4 regions of the Geodermatophilus sp. URMC 61 genome follow, and region 4 is predicted to be linked to each of the others. Evidence: riboswitches for the same ligand, from Rfam matches in the RefSeq annotation. Region 4 holds a riboswitch; each other region holds the start of a gene.
The links. Region 4 has a riboswitch for cyclic di-AMP ahead of ACU610_RS09710 (C40 family peptidase). Riboswitches for the same ligand answer to the same signal wherever they lie in the genome.
Positions count from the first base shown of each region.

Region 1 (3,821 bases), 150 kb from region 4:
GAGGCGGCGCTGCGCTCGATCCGCTGCCCCGTCGTGGCGATGCCTGCCCGGACCGACCTCTACTTCCCGCCCGAGGACGAGCAGTGGGCCTCGCAGTTCATCGAGCAGGGCGAGGTCCGGGTCATCGACACGATCTGGGGGCACTTCGCCGGCCTCGGGATGAACGCCGCCGACAACGCCTTCGTCGACCGGACGCTCGCGGAACTGCTCGACCGTCCCGCCTGACCCGCGCGGCGCCGGTCGTCCCGGGCGGGACGACCGGCGCGACACGGAAACTGGCGGGCGGGGCTCGCCCGGGTGCGTCCCCAGGGCCCCGCCCGCGGTCAGCATGCGGGTGACGGATCCGTTCCGCAACAGATGTCCAAGACGTCTACCCCCTCTCGGGGCCGATCGGCCCCCGCGGACGGCCGGGGAAGGCGGGAGGGGTGCCGACCTGCTCGTCGCCGAGTGGTACCCGGCCCCGGCGGACGGTTCCCGGACGCCTGGCGGGGCACCTGTGTCCCCATGAGCGAGATGGACCCGCGGGACCCGAGCACCCTGTACTCGGAGGGTCCGGTCGCGCCCGAGCCGCCCGAGGACGACCTGCCCGACACCTCGCCCCTGCGCGACTCCGGCGGCACGGGGCCGGGCCCGGACGACCTCGACGAGCTGCTGTGAGAGAGGACCCCGTCCGCACCCTGGAAGGACCCCCTTGCCCCCCGCCGCTCGCAGGCTCGCGGCGGGACCCTGCAGGGGGGCCGTCAGCGCTCGGGTGGGACCCGGGACGGGGCCGCGGCGGGACCCTGCAGGGGCCGGCGGTGCCCTGGACCGGGCCGAGGTGCGTCAGCCGACGTAGTTGACGTGCACGTGGTCCCGGTGGTTCGCCGTCGCGCTGCCGCGGTCGGCCATGGCCTTCCACGCGCCGCCGGGCGAGGTCAGGATCCGCTGCTGCCAGATGACGTACTCGACGCCGAGCTCGTCCCAGTGGGCGATGTGGTACGCGGCGATGGCGTCCCCGAGGGTGGCGTCGGACATGACCATGTAGTCCAGCGCCAGGCCGGACGGGTGGCCGTTCGGGTCGGTGGCGCTGGCGCGGGTGCCGCCCAGGGTGATGGAGCCGGCGCCGGGCACCTCGCTGGTCACCCGGTTCGCCGCGGCCTGGACCTGCGCGGCGACGGGGCCGGCGCTGTTGCTGATGCGCGCGGTGGCCGACGGGGCGGCGACCGGGGCCGCCGCGGCGAGCGGAGCGGCCGCGGCGGCGGGCGCGGCGTTCCCGACCGAGCCGACGGCCGCCGCCGGGGCGGCCGGAGCCGGGGCGACCGGAGCCGGCGCGACCGGCACGGAGCCGGCCGTGAGCAGCACCTGGCCGGGGAGGATCAGGGCGGGATCCGCGCCGATGACGGAGGCGTTGCGCTGGTAGAGGTCACGCCACGTCTGACCGTGGGCGGCGGCGATCTCGGCCAGGGTGTCCCCGCGGACGACGGTGTAGTCGGCCTCCGGGGCGACGGTGCCGGCCTCGGCGACCGGCGTCACGGCGGGGACCTCGACGGCGTGGGCGGGGAGGGCGCCCGTCGTCCCGGCGAGGGCCTGGGACGGGGCGCCCAGGACGCCGAACCCGACGACCGTGGCGCCGGCGGCGACGGGCGCCTTGGCGATGACCTTCTTGGTGCGGACATAGCGGGGTGCGCGGTGCTTGGCCATGGTGATCTCCGATCACCGCCGGCGAGGTGAGCTGTCGGGTTCGGGCGATCGGTGCCCGGCCGCGATCCGCGGCTTCACCCCGAGGCGGTGCTCCGCTCGAGTCGTGCGGCTCGAGTCGTGGCACGCCGTGGTCGTGGGTCCCCCACCCCTGCCCTGGGATCTGGATGGCGTCCGGTGGGCAGGGTTTGGCGGACCGGTGCCGCGCTCTCTCCTTTGCTGAGCGCACACGAAACGCTACGTGCAGTCATGTGCATTGTCGTCGTGACGCCGGTCACGATCCGGCTCGTGACCGGCGCGCCGCAGGTCGACACGGCGTGTCGCGTCGGTGTACGCGGGGTCACTCCCGGCGCCCGCCGCACGCCCTCACGGCCGCGGGCGGGCGGTCAGGAGGACGGACGGTGGGCGTCGAGCCAGGCCACCACGTCGGTCAGGACGTCGTCCTTCTCGGGCTCGTTGTGCGGCTCGTGGAAGAGCCCGCCGTAGGTCCGGACCGTGAGGTCGGGCGAGCCGGCGTGCGCCCGGACGACCTCGCTGGCGGCCGGCGGCACGAGCCGGTCGGCGGTGCCGTGCAGCACGAGCAGCGGCATCGTGAGCGAGGGCAGCCGCCGCGGCATGGCGAGCGCGGCGGTCATCAGCTCGGCCCCGGTGCGGGCGACCATCCGGCCGTTGTGGTTGAGCGGGTCGGTCCGGTAGTCGCGGACCACCTCCGGGTCCCGGCTGACCGCCGTCGCGTCGAGCTGCAGGACGCCGAGGTCGGGCAGGAACCGGGACAGCAGCGGGGCCAGGGTCCGCTGGACGGCGTTCGCGGTGCTGGTGTCCAGCGCCGGCGCCGAGATCACGGCGCCGGTGACCCGGGCGTCCGGCGTCCCGGTCAGGTACTGCAGTGCGATCAGCCCACCCAGGCTGTGCCCGTAGACGAACACCGGGACGCCGGGGTGCTGCCCGCCGGCGAACCGCACCAGCTCCGCCACGCCGTCGACGGCGGCGGCCATGCTGCCGATGTTGCCGCGGCGGCCCGGCGACCGGCCGTGGCCGGGGTGGTCGACGGCGTGGGAGGTGTAACCGGCGGCGGCCAGCCGCGCTGCGACGTACCGGTACCGGCCGCCGTGCTCGTGCGCGCCGTGCACCAGGACGACGGCGCCGACCGGGTCCTCGACGGTCCAGGACTGCCGGTACAGCCCCGAGGCCAGCGCGCCCTCGGCGTGCGTCGGGGTCGGGCCGGGACGGGCAGCGGCCATCGGGCGCCTCCTGTGCGTACGGACTGTGCGCATCCTGCAGGAGACCTGGACCGGTGCGGCCGGGCGGCCGGTCCTAGGTTGGACCCCATGCCGACCACGTCGCCGGGGACAAGGCCCGGGGAGACCGTCAGCGACCTCGGCCTGCCCGCGCGGGCGGTCACCGCACTGACCCGGGCCGGGATCACCACGACCGCGCAGCTGGCCGGCCTCTCCCGGGCCGACCTCCGGGCGGTCAACGGGCTCGGGCCGGGCAGCATCGCCGCCATCCGCCGCGTCGTCCCGGAACCGCCCGGCCGCATCCCGGCGGGCGAGCGCGGGGAGCCGCTCCCCACCCCCGAGACACACCCGGACGACGAGGAGTCGCCGGCCGCGCCGGCGATCCCGTCCTTCGAGTCGCTGCGCAGCACGCGCCGCCGCACGACGGTGGACCTGATCGCGCCCGCGACGCCACCCCCGCCCGACCCTCCGCCGACGGCGCCCCGGCCGCCGGACTACGCCGACCTGTGGCGCCTCGGCGTCCGGGTGGGACAGACGGCCGTGACGCTGCCGGTGCGGCTGACGCTGTGCGCCGTCCGGGCGCCGGTCCGCCGACTGCGGCAGCTGGTCGGCCGCTAGGTTCCGCGGCGCGCCCGCCGGCCCCACCATGGGCGCCATGACCCGCACCGACCTGGCGCCGGTGGTCGGCCGGTGGCGCACCGAGGGCCACGTCCTCGGCGACGACCCGGTGCCCGTCACCGGCAGCGACGTCTACGAGCCCGGTCCCGGCGGCCACGTCCTCGTGCACTCCGTCGACGTCCTCGTGGGGGGGACGCCGGTGCGGGCGCTCGAGATCATCGGCGAGCGGGAGGGCGACGCGACGCTGGCCCGCTCCTACGACGACACCGGCGACGTCACGCTGATGCG
Region 1 is NZ_JBRFHZ010000002.1:1,956,729-1,960,549, forward strand. Features, by position in the region: gene ACU610_RS09000 (alpha/beta fold hydrolase) at 1-225, shown strand, start outside; gene ACU610_RS09005 (hypothetical protein) at 505-657, shown strand; gene ACU610_RS09010 (LysM peptidoglycan-binding domain-containing protein) at 823-1,680, opposite strand; cyclic di-AMP (ydaO/yuaA leader) riboswitch at 1,682-1,801, opposite strand; gene ACU610_RS09015 (alpha/beta hydrolase) at 2,064-2,918, opposite strand; gene ACU610_RS09020 (DNA-directed RNA polymerase subunit alpha C-terminal domain-containing protein) at 3,006-3,533, shown strand; gene ACU610_RS09025 (hypothetical protein) at 3,571-3,821, shown strand, end outside.
Region 1: another riboswitch for cyclic di-AMP. It lies ahead of ACU610_RS09010 (LysM peptidoglycan-binding domain-containing protein); the one in region 4 lies ahead of ACU610_RS09710 (C40 family peptidase).

Region 2 (3,821 bases), 760 kb from region 4:
TGGAGAACCTCGGCGGCTGGCTGACGACCGTCGTGGCCCGCGTGGCGCTCAACCAGCTGCGTGCTCGGGCCAGCCGGCGCGAGGACCCCCTCGACGACGCGCCGCCGAGCCGTCTGCACGCCGTCGCCGACCCCGCCGAGGAGGCGGTGCTCGCCGACTCCGTCGGGCTGGCGCTGCTCGTCGTCCTCGACCAGCTCGCGCCCGCCGAGCGGCTGGCCTTCGTGCTGCACGACCTGTTCGACGTGCCCTTCGACGAGATCGCGCCGATCGTCGACCGCTCCCCTGCCGCTGCTCGGCAGCTGGCCAGCCGGGCCCGGCGCCGGGTGCGCGGAGCCGAGCCGCCCGATGCCACCCAGCGGCGCCGCGAGGTGGTCGCGGCCTTCCTCGACGCGTCGCGCAACGGCGACTTCTCCGCCCTGCTCCAGCTCCTCCACCCCGAGGCGGTGCTGCGGTCCGACGCCGTCGCCACCCGGATGGGCGCCGACGCCGAGGTCTCCGGGGCGACCGCGGTCGCCCGGTTCTTCTCCGGCCGGGCGCGGGCCGCGCGGCTCGTGCTCGTCGACGGCACGCCCGGAGCGGTGTGGTCACTGAGGGGGACGCCGCAGGTGGTCTTCGCCTTCACGGTCGAGGACGGCGTCGTGACCGCGATCGACCTGCTCGCCGACCCGGCGACCCTGGCGGATCTGGACCTGCAGCCCCTCGGGCAGCGGTAGCCGTCCACCCCGGATCACGCCGGGCGGCCCCGGATCGCCGTCGTCATGACACCGGTCAGCGCCGTCGACGCCGGTGGCGTCGCCAGCCCGGCGGCCACCGGGGCCGCCGGACCAGCCGAGGAGCTCCTGCGTGCCGTGGCCGATGAACGGACCACCGCGTCGATCGTCCGGACCGTTCCACAACCCCGCGGTGTGGTGCGGGGACATCACTGCGTGCAGTACCCCCTCTCGGCCAGCCCGTCCAGGATCATCGGCAGGGCTGCGGGGGTGTTCTGCCCCGTGGCGTCGTGCAGGAGGACGATGCTCCCCGGCCGCACCTGCTGCAGCACGCGGTCCCGGATCGTCGTCGCCGGCGGATCCGCCCAGTCGCGGGGGTCGACGGTCCACAGCACCATCGAGTCCAGGCCGACCTCCCGGGCCGCCGCCTGTACGAGGTCGTTGGTGGCGCCGTACGGCGGGCGCCACTCGCCGGGGACGCTCCCCGTCGCCTGCTCGATGGCCTCGTTGGTGCGCCGCAGCTGGGATGCCACCTGCGCCCGGTCGAGCGTGGTGAGCTCCGGGTGGCTCCACGAGTGGTTCCCGATCCGGTGCCCCTCCTTGCTGGCGCGGCGCACGATGTCGGGTCGGGCAGCGGTCATCTGACCGGTGACGAAGAACGTCGCCTCCGCTCCCCGGTCCGCGAGCGTGTCCAGGATGTCGGGTGTGGCGGTCCGGTGGGGCCCGTCGTCGAAGGTGAGCCGCACGTAGCCGGCCGCGCACTGCGGTGCCGACGCCGCCTGAGCCGGGACGGCCTGCAGCACCAGCAGGAGGGCCCCCGTCACCGACGCCGTCCAGCGCTGCAGGGTCGGGCTCACCGGGCGTGTCGGTGTGCGATCCCGACCCACCCTGCGGCCGCTGCGCATGCTCGGCTGCGGCCCGGCGGACCCGCATCGACGCGGGTAGAGGGAGTCCTGCGACCGGGCATCGGACGACGTTGCGGGAGTGCGGCTGGGCTCACCGCGCCGACGGGAACGTCGGGGTGTGTCCGCCGTGGGCGGGCACACCGATCCCGAGGGCGTACTCCCGCAACGCGTCTCAGGTTCAGGCACGGTCACGTGCCTCCGGTGACCTGGGCTCAGCTGAGTCGGCTGACCGCAGCCCGGGCCGCGGGCAGGTGGTTCCGGTACGAGCCGTTGGTGTAGGCCGCCCAGGACCTGAAGTTGGCGCCCTTGGCGGAGATCCGATACGCGGCGTTGGCGTTGCACTGTGCGTCGAAGGCGCAGCTCCTGGAGACCGAGGGGTGCCAGCAGCTGTTGATCTGCCAGAGACCACGGTCCACCGAGCCGTTCGGACAGCCCTTGGTCGGGCCGTTGGCGTTCTGCGCGTTCGGCCGACAGGACGACTCCCCCATGCCGACCGCGACCGCGGTGACGAGCCGATCGCCGCTGAAGCCGGCCCGCGAAGCGACCTGCGCGCACAGGTCTGCTGGTGCACGGGCCGAGGTGTCAGGGGCTGCCATCGCCGGAGCCGGTACTGCGAGGGCGATGAGCGCCAGGCTCACCACGATGCCCAGACGGATGGGGCGCCCCGCCTGGACGGAATCGGGCATGCCGAGGACAGATCTGTGCATGAGATCCTCCGAGCGCGCCTGCGGGATGAGCTGTCGGGTTCGGGCGGGAGGACTGCCCGGCCGTGGCGGACACGGCTTCACCCCGAGGGCCGCTTACTGGGCCCGGAGGTCCTGCGATCTCCCGTTCCTGCCTCAGGTGTGTCGAGGTCGGTCCGGCCAGCGGCAGGATTCGGCGTGCTGCCGGACCGTCCCGCGGATGCGAGCGCCCTGACCGTAGAATGTGACTTAGGTCACAGCAAATGCAGCGTGCAGGGACGAGCAGGAGCCGCAGCGCCGTCACTCCTCCCCGGCCGTGCACTCACGGTCCGGAACTGCCCTGCGCCTCGTGCGGCCCGGTCGACGACAGGCGTGGGGACCGGACGGCACCGCCATCGACCGGTGGTGCAGGGGCCCACTGCTCGCGTCGAGTCGGCCCTGCGCACGTGTCGGTGACCCGGCCGACGGGCCGCGCACCGTGGTCCCCGTTCCGGCGCGGCGCGCTGGCATCCTCCGGACGTCGCCAACGGACAGGAGACCGACATGACCAGCGGTTTCACCTTCCCGAAGCCGGAGTTCGACATCGAGTCGACCGTCGAGCGCGCCATGGCGCTGATCAACCGGACCCTCCAGCCCTCCCTCGAGGAGGCCCAGAAGGTGGTCGACAAGGTCCGTGCGGGCAAGCCCCTGGTCGCGCCGGGAGACCTGGTCGGCCAGGTGACGCGCGGAAACCGGATCAGGGCGGCGCGAGCGGTCTCCTACTCCCTGCCGTCGATCCTGCCCGGTTACGGGACGGCGATCTCGGCAGCCGCGGTCCCGGTCGCGTTGAGGGAGGTCCTGAAGGAGGCGGTGAGTGCGGCCATCAAGGTCGGACTGCTCTACGACAGGGACCTCACCGACCCCGAACTGACCCGCATCGCCGTCCTCCTGGTCCTCACGGACGGAGCGGTCGGGCTCGACAAGACCGGGAGGATCCGCCCCGACGCGATCCTGGGACGCCACGCGTCGCTGTTGGGGCAGCCCGCTGCGCACGACGCCCTGGCGGCCCTGACGGCGGAGGAGCGGCAGGAGATCGCCGCCTCGCAGTCGGAGATTCTCCGGTCGTGGGCACTGGCGGTCGGACCGCCGCTCCTCGCCGGGCTGTTGCCCTTCGGCCTGGGTCCCATGGCCGCCGCGAACTACGTGCAGCACGTCCTGAAGGGGACGATCACGGCCGCCGTGAAGGTCTTCGGGCCCGCCGCACCCGGAACGGTGACCGTCGGAGAACTCCCCGAACGGGAGGTCCAGCGGGGCGATCCCGGATCCTGAGCCGGCACGTCGGCGCCGGACGGTGGTCGACACGGCGGTGGACACCACGACGAACCGCCACCGGGTCGATGTCCCCGAGGGGTGTCGGAGTCACTGGAGGCGGCTCCGGGGGAACGCCTACGGCCCGTGGCCCGACCTCGGGGCACGGTCGTGGCGCCGGCAGCGGGCGACACCGAGCCGTCGACGTCGCGGGACCGCCCGCCGGGTCGATCCGC
Region 2 is NZ_JBRFHZ010000002.1:1,346,253-1,350,073, reverse strand. Features, by position in the region: gene ACU610_RS06275 (sigma-70 family RNA polymerase sigma factor) at 1-713, shown strand, start outside; gene ACU610_RS06270 (polysaccharide deacetylase family protein) at 920-1,567, opposite strand; gene ACU610_RS06265 (hypothetical protein) at 1,828-2,301, opposite strand; cyclic di-AMP (ydaO/yuaA leader) riboswitch at 2,324-2,507, opposite strand; gene ACU610_RS06260 (hypothetical protein) at 2,842-3,606, shown strand.
Region 2: another riboswitch for cyclic di-AMP. It lies ahead of ACU610_RS06265 (hypothetical protein); the one in region 4 lies ahead of ACU610_RS09710 (C40 family peptidase).

Region 3 (3,821 bases), 1.5 Mb from region 4:
TGGCACTGTGGCTGCACGACCCCGACGGGCGCGATGACCTCGTGATCCCGATGGAGCCGGCGCCGGCACCGCTGGAGGCCGGTCGCACCTACAGGTCCGAGGAGCTGATCGAGCCCCTCGCGGAGATGGCGCGTCAACGGCTGGACGGTGGCGAAGAACTCGGCGGCTGACCCTCGTCCCGAGCCCGAACCGAGCCAGACGCCGAGCTGCAGGCCTGCGTCCCGGAGTCGGGTGCGGGCCTGCTCGCCCGACGACCTCAACCTCAGCCGAACCCAATTCGCAAAGGATCAGCCGAGCTCGCACAGAATGCCGATGTCCTAAGACATCACACCCGTGGGGCGGGTGGGGCTCGAACCCACGACCCAGGGATTATGAGTCCCATGCTCTGACCGGCTGAGCTACCGCCCCGGAGGTGTCCAGACTGCCAGACGCGGTGACGATCTCAGGACGCGGTGCTGATGGCGTCGATCGCCGTCCGGGCCTGTTCCCGCAGCGCGTCCGAGATCGGTGCCGACCCGGCCACCTCGGCGGCCGCGTCCTGCCCCTCCTCGCTGGTCACGTAGGTCATGAAGTCCGCGACCAGGTCGGCGGTCGGCTGGTCCTCGTAGGCCATGCAGCCCAGGTGGTAGCTGACCAGCACGATGGGGTAGCTGCCGGACGCGGCCGTCGTCCGCTCCAGCTCCAGGGCGAAGTCGTACGGACCGCGGCCGGGCAGCGGCGCGGACCCTTCCACGACGGCGGCCGCGGCCTCCGGCGTGGGCGCGACGAACTCGCTCCCGACGCCGATCCGGGCCACGCCCAGGTCGCCGGCCTGGGAGAGGTCGGCGTAACCGACGGTCCCCTCGCCGCCGGCCACGGCGGCCACCACCCCGGAGTTGCCCTGGGCCGACTCGCCGCCCTCCACGGGCCATTCGCCGTCCGGCTCGAACGGCCAGGCCTCGGGCGCGGCGGCGGCCAGGTACTCCGTGAAGTTCTCGGTCGTCCCCGACTCGTCGGAACGGTTGACGGGGGTGATCGGCAGGCCCGGCAGCGCGACGCCGGGGTTGTCCGCGGCGATCGCGGGGTCGTCCCAGCGGGCGATCTGCCGGGCGAAGACCCCGGCCAGGACCGTGGGGGAGAGGTGCAGCTCCGCCACCCCCGGGAGGTTGTGCACCACCGCGATCGGCGAGATGTAGTTCGGCAGCTCGAACACCTCGCCGCCGCAACGCTCCCGTGCCGCGACGAGCTCCTCCTCGTCCAGCGGCGCGTCGGAGCCGGCGAAGTCGATGCCGCCGGCGACGAACTGCTCGCGGCCACCGCCGGAGCCGACCGGGTCGTAGTCCACGGTGACGCCCGGCTGCACGGCCGAGTACCCGGCGGTCCACCCCTGCATCGCCGCCTGCTGGCTGCTCGCCCCGGCGCCCACGAGTGCGCCGCTGAGGTCACCGGCGGCCACCGCGCCCTGGCCGCGCTCGTTCGGGGGCACGTACTGCGACAGCGCCACCGCCACACCGGCCACCGCGGCGACCCCGACGGCTGCGGCGACCTTCCTCCGGGCCGACACCCGCGTCCTCCCGCCATCCGGCCCCGCGCGCTCCGCGCCGGGCGTCCGGACACGACCCTAGGCGTCGCTCCCGGCCCCCACCGATCGGCACCCGGGGCGCCGTTACACGGGTTCCGTCTCCGCCGCCGAGGCCTGTGGACGACGCCCGGGCAGCGTCCACAGCCCCCCGATCGGAGTAGTGCGTGGCCGACATCACAGCAGACACGGGGTGTGAGAGCAGGTTCGGGCGGCAAACCGCGGAACTCCGGCGTTTCTGCTGGTCACCTCGCGCGTCACGACGGCACCACCGGTCACTGCACGGCGGTCGCGTGCTGACACCGCGTAGTGGAGGCGGTGCCCTGGCGGCAAGGCGGCGCGTCGGCTCCGTTACCCGATCGTGACCCGAGGCTCCGATCCGTGTAGGTTCCCCGACGGCCTTGCCGGGCTCAGCTCCTCGGGAACCGAGGGCCTCGGCACGGCTCCGCCGAACCGCCGACGTCCCGATCCGGGGCCGAGGTGGACCGGGGACCCACCGAACTCCTGGGGTGAGTCCTGCCTGCGCAGGGGGTGCGCAGGCAGGTAGGGCGCCGTCCGGCCCGAACCCGTCAGCTAACTCGGTAGGCGGTCGCGAGGATGGGAGAACTGTCGCCTTGGCGACCCTGCACCGCCTGAACACCGTGGTCCGCTGCGCCACGTCACCCCGCAGCCGCACGCGCGCGCCGCGCCGCGCCGTCGTCGTCGCCGCCGCGGTGGCCGGGCTCCTGGCCGGCACCCCCGTCGTCGCCGGCGCCGCGCCCGCACCCGCCGCCTCGGAGCAGGCGTCCCTCGAGGAGCAGGTCAAGGCCATCGAGGAGCAGGTCAAGGCGGCCGAGGAGCAGCTGCAGCGGATGACCGTCGAGGCGGAGGCCGCCGCCGACGCCGCGCTCGTCGCCCGCGCCCAGTTGGCCCAGGGCCAGGCCGAGGCCGAGCGGACCGCCGCCGAGCTCGCCGTCGCCCAGGCCGACGTCGTGGCGGCGAAGGAGGACATCGCCGCGCTCGGCCGCGAGGCCTACATGGGCGCCGAGGAGCGCTACGGCGACCTCGAGCTCATCCTCGACGCGCAGAGCCCGACCGAGCTGCTGCAGCAGGCCGCGACCATGGAGCAGCTCGGCGACCACCGCGCCGAGCGGCTGCAGGAGTTCCTCACCGTCCAGGCGCGGGTCGAGGAGGCGGACCGCGCTGCCCGCGCCGCCGTCGCGCAGCTCGGCGAGCTCGCCCGCAAGGCCGACGAGGCCGAGCGGGCCGCCAACGAGCACCTCGCTCGCGCCCAGGCCGACTACGACGCCCGTGCGGCGGAGAAGGCCCGTCTCGACGGGGAGCTGCGCCTGGCCGGAGAGCGGCTGCTCGCCTCGCAGGGCGCCGCCGACCCGGTCGCCGCGTGGAGCGCCCGCCAGTCACTGGCCAGCTCCGCCGACGTCTCCGGCATGCCGACCGCCGGCCGGATGACCTCCTGCTACGGCCCGCGGTGGGGGACCATGCACCAGGGCATCGACATCGCCGCCCCCATCGGCACCCCGATCTACGTGCCCGAGGACGGCGTCGTCCTGCAGGCCGGCGCGGCCAGCGGCTTCGGTCAGGCCGTGTACGTGCAGCACGGTGACGGGCAGATCACCCTCTACGGGCACGTGAACCAGTTCTACGTCGGCGCCGGCCAGGTCGTGAAGGCCGGGGACCACATCGCCGACGTGGGCAACAAGGGCCAGTCCACCGGGCCGCACCTGCACTTCGAGGTGCACCAGGGCGGGCTCTACGCCAGCCGGGTCAACCCGATGCCGTGGCTCCAGGCGCACGGCATCGCGCGGGGCGGCGCCTGCTGAAGAAGGACCCCGTCCTCCCCATCCCTCGCACGCTCGGGGCGGGACCCGAGAGGGGGCCGGGCGGGACGTTGGAGCGGGGCCTCACCGACGCGGCCGCCGGGGGAGTGCTCCTCCGGCGGCCGCGTCCGGTCTACCGCCGTCCGCGCAGCCGGCCGAGCAGGCCGCCCACACCGCCGAGGGTCTGCGCCGCCAGCGCCAGGATCGGGCCGCCCGGGATGCCCGGCGCCGACTGCACGATCGGCGCCAGGGCCAGCAGGCCGCCCAGCTCGTGCACGCGCAGCCGTCGCCGGGCCAGTGCCGCCACCGGGTTGACCCGGCCCGAGGCGGCCTCCAGGAGCAGGTCCGCCGGGGCCTCCACTGCGGTGCCGCGGACGTCGCCCGCGGGGGTCCGGCGCACCGTCCACCCGGAGTCGTCGGCGGCGAAGGCCCAGCCACCCTCCGGC
Region 3 is NZ_JBRFHZ010000002.1:604,175-607,995, forward strand. Features, by position in the region: gene ACU610_RS02835 (hypothetical protein) at 1-170, shown strand, start outside; tRNA gene ACU610_RS02840 (tRNA-Ile) at 335-408, opposite strand; gene pstS (phosphate ABC transporter substrate-binding protein PstS) at 443-1,543, opposite strand; cyclic di-AMP (ydaO/yuaA leader) riboswitch at 1,995-2,161, shown strand; gene ACU610_RS02850 (peptidoglycan DD-metalloendopeptidase family protein) at 2,173-3,378, shown strand; gene ACU610_RS02855 (maleylpyruvate isomerase N-terminal domain-containing protein) at 3,509-3,821, opposite strand, start outside.
Region 3: another riboswitch for cyclic di-AMP. It lies ahead of ACU610_RS02850 (peptidoglycan DD-metalloendopeptidase family protein); the one in region 4 lies ahead of ACU610_RS09710 (C40 family peptidase).

Region 4 (3,821 bases):
AGCAGCACCCGCTGGTGCGACTCCGCGGTGGTGTGCAGCCGGTCGATCATCTCCGTGGCGATGCTGACCGCGGTGTCGAAGCCGAAGGTCAGGTCGGTGCAGTCGATGTCGTTGTCGATGGTCTTGGGGATGCCGACGACCGGGACGCCGGCCTCCGACAGGAGGTGGGCCGCCGTCAGCGTGCCCTCACCGCCGATCGGGATGAGCACGTCGACCCCGTGCTGGTCCAGCACGGCCCTCATGTCGTCGAGGCCGGCGTGCAGCTTCTCCGGCGCCACCCGGGCCGAGCCCAGCGTCGTCCCGCCGCGGGTGAGCAGGCCGTCGACGGCGGCGACGTCCAGCGGGGTGGTGCGGTTCTCGAGCAGGCCGCGCCAGCCGTCGCGGAAACCGATCACCGAGCTGCCGTACTGGGTCGTCGCAGTGCGGACGACCGAGCGGATGACGGCGTTGAGGCCGGGGCAGTCGCCCCCGCCGGTCAGCACACCGATACGCACCGGCTGTCTCCCTGGGGTCGTGGGCCGGGTCGCCATCGACCATACGTCATGACGACATGACGACACCGCGACACCTCGACCCAGTGTGCCGCGCCTCCGTTCGTCGCCCCGGCCGGCCGCACCACCAGCCCCGTGCGCCACAGGAGGCGCGGTCAGGCCGGGCCGGCTGGAGGTCGGGTCGGGGTGGCTCACGGTGCTTCTCAGGTCGCAGTGTGCAACCACCGTGACCGGCCGGCCTGGAGGCCGCCCGGACCCGCGCTGTGCGTTCGCTGGACGCCTGCCGCCGGTCAGGACCCGCCGCCGTCCTCGCCTGGGGTCGCCTCGTCGGCCAGGGCCGCCAGCTGGTCCCGCGCGGCGGCGGCCACCCGGGCCGGCACGCCCAGGTCGGCCAGCTGCTGGGCGGCGGCCGCCATCTCCGCGGTCCGGCGGCGGGCGTGCTCGCGGGACGTGGTCAGGAACACCTCGAGGTCGGTGGCGGCGAAGCGGTCCAGCTCCGCGGCGATGTCGCGCCGCAGCCAGTCGCCGACCCCGGCCGCCTCCGCGCCCTGCACCGCCTCCACCACGGCGGCGGCCACGCCCTTCCAGAAGACGCTGCGCAACAGCTTGCGGGAGATCGCCGCACCCGCCGGACCGTCGAGCACGTCCACGGTCACGCCGAACCCGGCCAGCACCTGCGCGTACCTGCGGGCGCCGTCCCCGGACACCAGCATCGGGGTGCGCAGCCCGCGCCCGGGGACGGTCCCCAGCAGCGCCACGTCGGCCACCGGGACACCCCGGTCGGCGAGGGTCGCGGCGAGGTCCCGCTTCACGCGGGGCGCGGCGGTGTTGAGGTCGGCCCAGATCGCCCCGGGCTGCAGCCGGGGCAGGGCGTTGCGCAGCGCGACGGGCGCGTCGGCGGCGCTGTTCACGCTGAGCACCAGGTCGGCGTCCGCGACCGCCGCGGCCTCGTCGGTGCGCGGCAGCACCCCGGGTGGCGGAGCCACCCGGGGGTCGTAGCCCCGCACGTCGGCACCGAGAGCGACCAGGTCGCGGGCGATCTCCGCCCCGGCCTCCCCCAGTCCCAGCAGCGCGATCGCCGGCGGTCGGTCCACGGTCCCCACCTCCTGCGGCCCCCGGCGGGCCGCCCCGGCGGACTGTAGGCCGGGACCGGTGCGGCCGGTCAGCCGCGGCCGTCGTCCGCGAGGACGAAGAGCACCGAGATGCCGGCCAGGTCGAGCACCTTGCGGAACCGCGGGGACGCCGACCGGAGCACCGCCGGCCGCCCGTCGCGCGCCGCGGACTGCGCCCACCGCACCAGCAGCGACAGCCCCGTGGAGTCGATGTAACCGACGGAGGCGACCTGCACGGCCACCAGCTCGCGCTCGTCGAGGCCGTCGGCGCGCATCCGCCGCACGAGGGGTTCGTCGACGTCGCCGATCAGGTGCAGGACCGGGCCGGCGCCCTCCTGCACCACCCGGTAGGAGCCGCTCGGCGGCTCGGACCCGGAGCTCAGGTGGTGCACGCCCCCACTGTGACCGCGCCCGTCCCCAGCGACAAGCAGGACCCGAGCAGTGTCACCGGACCGTCACTGCACGGGCCTCCGGGGGGCAGCCGGAGAGCGCGGACCCCCTCGACCGGAGGTCCGGCAGCACGTGGTGGACCAGCTCGGACGGGATCGCGAGCACCGACCCGTCGTCGGCGGGCCGCTGCGGGTCGACGGTGGCTACCGGTGCCGTCAGGACGCAGTGTGCGCGGACCGGTCACCGTGGGTCATCCCGACCCGGGGTGTCCGACCGCGCCCGTACCGCGGTTTGTCACGCCGAGGTCACGGACCTACCGTTCCGGCCGTCCGACCGGGTCGTCCGCCACTCCCCCGTGGCGACCGGGCGGACGCCGCCGAACCCCGTACCGGCCCGTCTCGCCGGATCGGGGGCCGGGGACCCACCGCAGCACCGGGGTGAAGCGCCACCCGGCCGCCAGGCCGGGCAGCGCCGGGCGTCTTCCCGCCCGAACCCGTCAGCTAACTCGGTAGGCGGCCGTGGAAGGAAGGACAGACCCGCCTCCATGGCGAGTGCACCCACCCCTGCCCGCCGTGCGGTCCCCCGCATCGTGATCGGCCTGATCGCCGCCGGCGGCCTCACGCTCACGACCGTCCCCGCCGCCGCCAGTCCCGAGGACCCCGAGACCTCCGCCGAGGCCGCCGCGCTCGTCGCCGAGCGGGCCCACGACCTCGAGGTCGTCACCGAGCGGTTCAACGAGGCGCGCGAGCAGTTGCGCGCCACCCAGGACGCCGCCGCGCAGGCCGCCCGGGACGTCGCCGCCGCCGAGGCTGCCCTGGCCGCGGCGCGCGAGCAGGTCCGCGCCGTCGCCCGCGGCGCCTGGACCGGCGACCGGCTGACCACGCTCTCGGCGGTGCTCACCGCCGACTCCCCCGACGAGCTGCTCGACCGGGTCGGCACGCTCCAGGCGATCGCCGACCACACCAACGGTGTCCTCGGCGGCGCGGTGCAGGCCACGGACTCCGCCGCCGCGGCGCGCAGCGCGGCCGAGCGCACCGCGGCCGAGGCCGCCGCGCTGCTGGACCGGGTCGCCGCCCAGCAGGCCGACCTCGACCGGCAGGTCGCCACCTTCCAGGCCGTGTACGACCGGCTGGCGGCCGAGGAGCAGCGGGCCGCCCGCGAGGCCGCGGAGCGGCACACGGCCGAGGAGGCCGCGGCCGCGCAGCAGCAGGCCGCAGCGGCGGTGGCCCCGACCCCGGCGCCGCGGGTGGCGGCGGCCGGCGGCGCCGCGGCGACCGCCGTCGACACCGCCCTGGCACAACTCGGCGACCCCTACGTGTGGGCCGCCGCCGGGCCAGACGCCTTCGACTGCTCGGGCCTGGTGCAGTACGCCTACGCCGCCGCCGGCGTGCGCCTGCCGCACTCCAGCCGGATGCAGGCGCAGACGGGGACGCCGGTGTCGCGGTCGCAGCTGCAGCCCGGCGACCTGGTGTTCTTCTACAGCCCGGTCAGCCACGTCGGCATCTACGTCGGCGACGAGCAGATGGTGCACGCCTCGACCTCCGGCCAGCCGGTCGAGGTCGCCTCGATCGACTCGATGGGCGGCTACAACAGCGCCCGCCGGATCGGCTGAGGCCCGGGCGGCGCCTCCGTCAGCCGGCGGGGGTGCCGCCCTCCTGGACCGCGCCGTCCTGCGCGGAACAGCGCACGGCGACGATCGCGACGTCGTCCTCCGGCCGGGGCCCGACGATCCGCTCGATGAGCGCGTCGCACAGCCGGTCGACCGGGACCGGACCCAGCTCGCGCACCGCGGCCACCAGCCGGTCGGTGCCCTCGTCGATGCCGGTGC
Region 4 is NZ_JBRFHZ010000002.1:2,109,745-2,113,565, forward strand. Features, by position in the region: gene ACU610_RS09695 (ATP-dependent 6-phosphofructokinase) at 1-494, opposite strand, end outside; gene ACU610_RS09700 (DUF1932 domain-containing protein) at 782-1,585, opposite strand; gene ACU610_RS09705 (STAS domain-containing protein) at 1,654-1,995, opposite strand; cyclic di-AMP (ydaO/yuaA leader) riboswitch at 2,383-2,523, shown strand; gene ACU610_RS09710 (C40 family peptidase) at 2,538-3,605, shown strand; gene ACU610_RS09715 (SpoIIE family protein phosphatase) at 3,625-3,821, opposite strand, start outside.